2 regions of the Stenotrophomonas sp. YJH_SMC_105-26 genome follow, and region 2 is predicted to be linked to the other one. Evidence: riboswitches for the same ligand, from Rfam matches in the RefSeq annotation. Region 2 holds a riboswitch; the other holds the start of a gene.
What was found. A riboswitch is a leader RNA that binds a small molecule or an ion and turns the genes downstream of it on or off. The one in region 2 is predicted to bind glycine.
Positions count from the first base shown of each region.

Region 1: it holds a riboswitch for glycine, as region 2 does, so the genes downstream of both, gcvP (aminomethyl-transferring glycine dehydrogenase) here and AC5P7F_RS06145 (trimeric intracellular cation channel family protein) in region 2, are expected to answer to the same signal.

Region 1 covers NZ_JCAFSD010000001.1:629,411-633,462, forward strand. The annotation lists gene AC5P7F_RS03045 (multidrug effflux MFS transporter) at 1-1,122, opposite strand, end outside; glycine riboswitch at 1,422-1,524, shown strand; gene gcvP (aminomethyl-transferring glycine dehydrogenase) at 1,587-4,052, shown strand, end outside.
Region 2 covers NZ_JCAFSD010000001.1:1,344,959-1,349,010, reverse strand. The annotation lists gene AC5P7F_RS06150 (hypothetical protein) at 43-891, shown strand; gene AC5P7F_RS06145 (trimeric intracellular cation channel family protein) at 958-1,575, opposite strand; glycine riboswitch at 1,660-1,763, opposite strand; glycine riboswitch at 1,777-1,866, opposite strand; gene AC5P7F_RS06140 (GIY-YIG nuclease family protein) at 1,907-2,182, shown strand; gene AC5P7F_RS06135 (nuclear transport factor 2 family protein) at 2,327-2,758, shown strand; gene AC5P7F_RS06130 (hypothetical protein) at 2,762-3,178, shown strand; gene AC5P7F_RS06125 (NAD(P)/FAD-dependent oxidoreductase) at 3,272-4,052, opposite strand, start outside.

The sequences.
Region 1 (4,052 bases), 720 kb from region 2:
CAGCGGGCTGGCGCTGAGCAGCGGCGACACCACGCCGGCCACCACGGTGCTGATCATCAGCTGCACGAAGGCCTGCAGCGACGAGGCCAGGCCGCGCTGGTGCGGGTACATGTCCAGCACCGCCAGCGCCAGGATCGGGAAGATCAGCGCCATGCCCATGCCACCCAGGAAGATCGGCAGCACCGCCCACGGCAGCACGAACTGCGGCGCCAGCGCGACGTAGCCGACGTTCAGCAGCACCGACAGCGCGCACAGGCCGAAACCAATGGATACCTGGCGGGTGGGCGTGGTGTGCCCGGCCATGCGCCCGGACAGGAACGAGCCGGTGGTCATGCCGCCGATGGTGGGGATGAACAGCCAGGCGAAACCACCCTCGCCCAGGTGCAGGTGCTGCATCACGAACACCGGTGCCGAGGAGATGTACAGGAAGATGCCACCGAAACCGATGCTGCCGGCCAGCGCCAGGCGCAGGAAGCGCGGATTGAAACCGATGCGCACGTAATCACGCATCAGCACCCGCGGCGACAACGGAACGCGCGCTTCGAGCGGATGGGTCTCCGGCAGGTAGCGGGCGGTGGCCGCCAGCAGAACCAGTGCGAACACCACCAGGAACCAGAAGATCAGCGGCCAGCCAGCACCGCTGAGCAGGATCCAGCCACCGATGATCGGCGCGATCGCCGGGGCGATGCCGAACAGCATCGACACCTGGCTCATCAGCCGCTGCGCGTCGTGACCGTGGTACAGGTCGCGGATCACCGCGCGGCCGACGATCATGCCGACGCCTGCGGACAGGCCCTGCAGGGCGCGGAACCCCAGCAGCGTGGTCAGATCGGTGGACAGCGCACAGCCGACCGAGGCGCCGACGAACACCACCAGGCCGCCGAGGATCACCCGCTTGCGGCCCCAGGCATCGGACAGCGGGCCGTGTGCCAGGCTCATCAGGCCGTAGAACAGCAGGTACACGCTGATGGTCTGCTGCACCGCCACCTCGTCCACCGCCAGGCGCTGGGCCAGCTGCGGGAACGCGGGGAAGATGGTGTCGATCGAGAACGGACCGAACATGGCCAGGCCGGCGAGCAGCAGGGCCATGCGGCGGGTGGAAGGAGCAACAGCGGCGGTCATGGAGAAGGCGTCCGGCAGGGCCATGCGCGGCACGCACGGCGGGCGCCAGTCCCCTGCAGCAGGGACGGCGCCAGATGAATTCGGGTATCCGCCCATCATAGGTGGGGATTGCGCCTGATGCCATGCAGCAGTGCACAAAACGCACGGGCGGGCCATCGGCCATTCAGGCGCCGCGGCCGGGCCCGCAGGCGGCTGGCGCGCCCGCAACGGGCTATAATCGGCGGGCAACACGGTGGGAGAAGCGGAACACCGCTGCCGAAGGCGCAACGCCCGTAATCGCTCAGGCCCGATACCACCCGTAACACAACTCTGGAGAGACCGGTTCGATCCGGCGCCGAAGGGGCACGAAGCCGCGGTTTTCCGCGCTTCCAAACTCTCAGGCAAAAGGACAGAGGGGCGCCCCGCAGACCGCCGACCGGCGGCTTGTGCCCGTGCGTGTGCCCTTTCCTGACGGATCCTTCGCCATGTCCCAGAACACCCCTTCCCTGCGTGAGCTCGAGCACCACAATGCGTTCGTCGAGCGCCACATCGGCCCCAACGATGCCGAGATCGCGCAGATGCTCGACGTCGTCGGCCACGCGTCGCTGGATGCGATGACTGATGCCATCGTACCGGCCAAGATCAAGTCGCCGGCGCCGCTGGCACTGCCGGAATCGATGACCGAAGTGCAGGCACTGGCGAAGATCCGTGCGATCGCCGACAAGAACACCGTGCTGCGCAGCTTCATCGGCCAGGGCTACTACGGTACCCACACGCCGAACGTGATCCTGCGCAACATCCTGGAAAACCCGGCCTGGTACACCGCCTACACCCCGTACCAGGCCGAGATCTCGCAGGGCCGCATGGAAGCGCTGATCAACTTCCAGACCCTGTGCGCCGACCTCACCGGCATGGAAATCGCCAACGCCTCGCTGCTGGACGAAGCCACCGCCGCAGCTGAAGCGATGACCCTGGCCAAGCGTTCGGCCAAGTCGAAGTCGGACACCTTCTTCGTGCACGACGCCGTGCACCCGCAGACCCTGGAACTGCTGCGTACCCGCGCCGAGCCCATGGGCATCGTGCTGCGCGTCGGCACCCCGGCCGAGGCACTGGAAGCAGAAGCCTTCGGCCTGCTGCTGCAGTACCCGGACACCTTCGGCCAGATCGGCGACTACAAGGCGCTGGTCGAGGCCGTGCACGCGCGCGGCGGCCTGGTGGCCGTGGCCACCGACCTGCTGGCGCTGACCCTGCTGGCCGCCCCGGGCGAATGGGGTGCGGACATCGTGGTCGGCAACAGCCAGCGTTTCGGCGTGCCGTTCGGCTTCGGCGGCCCGCACGCCGCATTCATGGCCTGCCGCGACGCCTACAAGCGCTCGATGCCGGGCCGCCTGATCGGCGTCTCGGTCGATGCCCAGGGCAACCCGGCCTACCGCCTGACCCTGCAGACCCGCGAGCAGCACATCCGCCGCGAGAAGGCCACCTCCAACATCTGTACCGCACAGGTGCTGCTGGCGGTGATGGCCTCGATGTATGCCGTGTACCACGGCCCGGAAGGCCTGACCCGCATCGCCCGGCGCACCCACCGCCTGGCCTCGATCCTGGCCGCCGCGCTGCGCGAGGCCGGCGTGCAGGTCGGTGGCGACTTCTTCGACACCCTGCATGTCACCGGCGTGCACGCCGATGAGATTCACGCCAAGGCCCGCGCCGCCGGTTACAACCTGCGTGCGATCGACAGCGACTCGGTCGGCATCAGCCTGGACGAGACCGCCACCCGCGCCGACGTGGTCGCACTGGCCGCCGTGTTCGGTGCGCAGGCCGACGTCGACGCGCTGGATGCCAGCACCGCCGATGCGCTGCCGGCCGGGCTGCTGCGCCAGTCCGCATTCCTGACCCACCCGGTGTTCAACACCCACCACAGCGAGCACGAACTGCTGCGCTACCTGCGCTCGCTGGCCGACAAGGACCTGGCGATGGACCGCACGATGATCCCGCTGGGCTCGTGCACCATGAAGCTCAACGCCACCGCCGAGATGATCCCGGTGACCTGGCCGGAGTTCTCGCAGATCCACCCGCTGGTGCCGGCCGACCAGGCGCTGGGCTACAAGGAACTGATCGACACGCTGGAAGCGATGCTGGTGGAATGCACCGGCTATGACGCGGTCAGCCTGCAGCCGAACTCCGGCGCGCAGGGCGAGTACGCCGGCCTGCTGGCGATCCGCGCCTACCACCGCTCGCGCGGCGAAGGCCACCGCGACATCTGCCTGATCCCGGATTCGGCGCACGGCACCAACCCGGCCTCGGCGCAGATGTGCGGCATGAAGGTGGTGGTGACCAAGACCGATGCCAACGGCAACGTCGACGTCGAGGACATCCGCCTCAACGCCGAGAAGTACAGCGACCGCCTGGCTGCGATCATGATGACCTACCCGTCCACGCACGGCGTGTTCGAGGAAGAGGTGGTGGAGATCTGCGAGATCATCCACAAGCACGGCGGCCAGGTGTACACCGACGGTGCCAACATGAATGCCCTGGTCGGCGTGGCCAAGCCGGGCAAGTGGGGGTCGGACGTTTCGCACCTGAACCTGCACAAGACCTTCTGCATCCCGCACGGCGGTGGCGGCCCGGGCGTCGGCCCGTGCGCGGTCAAGGAGCACCTGGCCCCGTTCCTGCCGGGCAAGCTGGGTGACAACGGCCCGGTCGGCATGGTCAGCGCGGCCAGCTTCGGCAGCGCCTCGATCCTGCCGATCAGCTGGATGTACATCGCAATGATGGGCCGCGACGGCCTGCGCAAGGCCACCCAGGTCGCGCAGCTCAACGCCAACTACATCGCCAAGCGCCTGGCCCCGCACTTCAAGACCCTGTACACCGGCCGTAACGGCCTGGTGGCGCACGAGTGCATCCTGGACGTGCGCCCGCTGGAGAAGACCAGCGGCATCGGTGCCGAGGACGTG
Region 2 (4,052 bases):
TTCGGCCGAAGATGGGGTTCCTCGCCTGACTGGACCCCGCCGATGCGTGTTTTCCCGGATGACAACTTTCTGGATTCAGCTTGTCGGTCGATTTCCGGTGAAGCTGCCAAGGCGCTCGTGAGCTTGAAAGGCGGGCGAATCGCTGAAGATGCCGTATCTGTCATCGAAGACTGGTTTGAGCCGTCCCTCGAGAAGGCGCGCCTGCTGGCGGATCTTGATGAAAGAATCAGGATCCACAGCAGCGAAGGGGACCAGGGGCTGCTGCGGCCTGCGCTGAAGGCCCGGGCGGTGATCGCGGCATCTCCCGAGCCCGCGCCCGATGACTACGAGCCTTCATTCAAAGTAGTGCCTGCGACGACGTTAGGTGGCGACTGGAAATCCGACTGCGAGACCGACTGCGTGATTGTCGATGGTGACCTGATCGCAGACGGCACGCTGATACTGAACGACTTGAGCGAGACGCTCTGCGTGATCGTACTGGGGAGCCTCAGGGCCCGGAATCTCGACTGTGGTGGTTGGGTGTTCGTGCGTGATGAGCTGGAATGCGATCATCTGTACGCGTGCTCACTCAATGATGGGATTCTGTCCGTAGGTGGCAACATGACTGTTCAGACCTTCCTCGAGACCGGCACCTACACACAAGTGGCGGGGCACCTGACCGCTAGCTACCTCGGCAGCACCCACAACTCCATTGACGTGGAGGGCAAAGTGAACTGTCCAGGCTACGAAAGACGATCTGATAGCGACTACTTGTGCGAATGGATCGATCCCGTGTTGCTGAAAGCCGACGATTCCGACGGCGATTGGGGATGCGGACCCCAACGGTATCCGTCGGCTGACTATCCAGAGCGGATACGCGCGGGGGGCAGCCCTATGGAGTTCGTGCTCTAGATCCACGCCATGCGTGGATACCGCTCTTCTGTAGCGCCGGGCCATGCCCGGCGAACACGCCATCGTTCAATGCACTTCGTCGTGGTAGACGAACTTCGGCATTTCCCAGCGGTAGTGGATCGCCAGCAGGCGCAGCGCGAAGCCGCCGCCGAGGCAGCACAGGATCGCGGTGGCGTCGGCCACGCCCCAGTGCAGCAGCAACAGGTAGGCCGCGCCGGTCAGCAGCGCGATGATCGCGTACAGCTCCTTCTGGAAGATCAGCGGCACCTCGTTGCAGAGGATGTCGCGCAGCACGCCGCCGAACGCACCGGTCAGCATGCCGGCGATCAGCACGATCGGCATCGCATGGCCGGCCTCGCGCGCGATCGAGCAGCCGATCAGGGTGAAGGCGATCAGGCCCAGCCCGTCGAGCACCAGGAAGGTGCGGCGGAAGTGATGCATCCAGCGCGCCACCCAGGTGGCGATCAGCGCCGCGCACACGGTGAAGCCCAGGTACTCGGGGTGCTTCACCCAGCCCAGCGGGTAGTGGCCGAGCAGGATGTCGCGCAGCGAGCCGCCGCCGAGGGCGGTGACACAGGCGATCATGACCACACCGAACAGGTCCATGCGTCGGCGGCCGGCGGACAGTGCGCCGGTCATGGCTTCGGCGGAAATGGCGATCAGGTAGATGATGGACAGCAGCATGGGACAGGCTCCGGGCGCGGTGGGGCCGGCCATGCGCCTACACCGCCACTGCCTGCGCAATGACGGGATGACGATGACCGGTGCCGCTCCCGCTGTCCTTTTGCCTGAGAGTTCAGCGGCATGGGCCGCGTGCCCCTTCGGCGGATCGTCCCGGGCGTGCCCGGTGACCTCTCTCCAGCTCGGCGAGTCGAATGCATGGTTGGTGGGATTCCAGCCCACCGGCCTGAGCGATCATGGGAGCCTGCGCCTTCGGCGGGCGCCAGCGCGGCGCCTCTCTCCTGCATTCGGTCGCCAGTATATCCGCTGCAGTGCAGCACGGCATAATCCAGGCATGGCCCCATCCCTCCGCCCGTGGTTCCTGTACCTGCTCGAATGCCGCGATGGCAGCTATTACGCCGGCATCAGCACCGATGTGGAGGCGCGTTTCGCCGCCCATCAGGCCGGCAAGGGCGCGCGCTACACCCGGGCCCGGCCGCCGCTGCGCGTGCTGGCCGTGCGCGAATACCCGGACCGGGCCGCCGCCTCGCGGGCCGAGTGGCAACTCAAGCAGCAGCCCCGCGAACGCAAGCTGGCCTGGCTGCAGGCAACGGATCCTGCGCTTCTGTAGAGCCGAGCCCACGCTCGGCTGTTGTTCCGTCTGCCCGATGCGGGAGCCGAGCATGGGCTCGGCTCTACAGTAGATCCACGTCATGCGTGGATGGGCCGTTCGGCCCATGCGATGATCCGCCCGCGCCCAGAGCCGGAGACCCGGATGTCCACGATTGCCCTGCTGTTCGCGCTTTCCGCAGCAACGAGCCCTGCCGCCGACCCCGCCACGATCGCGGCCATCGAAGCCACCTGCCACGACTACGTCGATGGCCAGCTGGAGGCCGACCCGCAGCGCGTCGCCCGTTCCCTGCATCCGGACCTGGCCAAGCGCGCTGTGCTCGGCGATACACCCGACGAGCGCCTGGGCCTGCGCCGGATGTCGAAGGAAGAGCTGGTCTCGTTGACGAAACAGGGCGCGCTGAAGACCCCGAAGGATCAATGGGATCGCCGCTGCACGGTGCTGGACGTGACCGGAAACGCGGCCTCGGTGCGGCTGGAAACCCCGTGGTTCGTCGACTACTTCCACATGGGGCGTTTCGACCAGCGCTGGGTCATCGTCAACGCACTGTGGTACCCGAAACCGAAGGCGCACTGAGCGATGCGTGCCGCCGGCAACGCATGGATCTCCGTCGTCGTGCTGGTCGCCGGCATCGCGCTGCTGCCTGGCCTGCTGTATCTGCTCGGGCTGGCATTGGTGGACGGTCGGCCGAAGCCGGCCGACCGCGCGCCCAGTGGTGTGGCTGCGTGCAGCGGTGAGCCACGGGCGGGATACCAGCCGATGAACCCCTGGCGCTTCACCGCCCAGTTCTTCGACAAGGACGGGATGAAGAACAAGGTGCCTGAAGTGGAGCGGGAGGCCTTCTGGATTGCCCGGCGCCACCTGTGGCGGCAACCTCGGCGCGGCATGCTGCGCTGGCATCTCAGCAGCACCGCGTTGGCGATCTGGATCACCCGGCATTGGAGTACCGCGCAGATTGCCGACACCGCGAGGAAGGAGGACTTCTGCCGGAAGTAGATCCACGCCATGCGTGGATGGCGCTCCATGTTTGTTGACGGGGTCAGAGCCCTTTCCCGCGGAAAAGGGATCCGACCCCTGTTGCGTGCGGCCTTACCGCCTCGGCCGCCGGTCGTCCTGATCATCACCGAAGATGATGCGCGCGCTGCGTTGGTAGCTCCAGTACGCGACCGCCCAGTTCAGCAGCACCACGATGCGGTTGCGGAAGCCGATCAGGAAGAACACGTGCGCGGCCAGCCAGAACCACCAGGCCAGCACGCCGGAGAGCTGCAGCCGGCCCAGGTGCACGATCGCGGCCATGCGGCCAATGGTGGCCAGGTTGCCGTAGTCGGCGTACTTGAACGGCCCCGGTGCCGCCTTGCCATGCAGGCGCGCGCGGACCACCTCGGCCACGTACTTGCCCATCTGCTTGGCCGCGGGCGCCACGCCGGGAACCGGCTTGCCGTCGGCCTGGCTCAGTGCGGCCAGGTCGCCGGCCACGAACAGCTCCGGGTGATCGGGCAGGGTCAGGTCCGGCTGCACCTGCACGCGGCCGGCGCGGTCCAGCGGCACGTCCAGCGTGCGCGCCAGTGGTGAAGCGGCCACGCCGGCGGCCCAGACCACGGTGCGGGCCGGCACGAACTGCTCACCGAGCTTGAAGCCCTGGCTGTCGATGTCGCTCACCGGGGTACCGGTCAGCACTTCCACGCCCAGCTTTTCCAGCTGGCGGCGCGCCTTCAGCGAAAGCACTTCCGGGAACGAGGACAGCACGCGCGGCCCAGCCTCGACCAAGCGCACCTTGGCGCTGGCCGGATCGATGTGGCGGAATTCGTTGCGCAGCGTGTGGCGCGCGATCTCGGCCAGCGTGCCGGCCAGTTCGACGCCGGTGGGACCA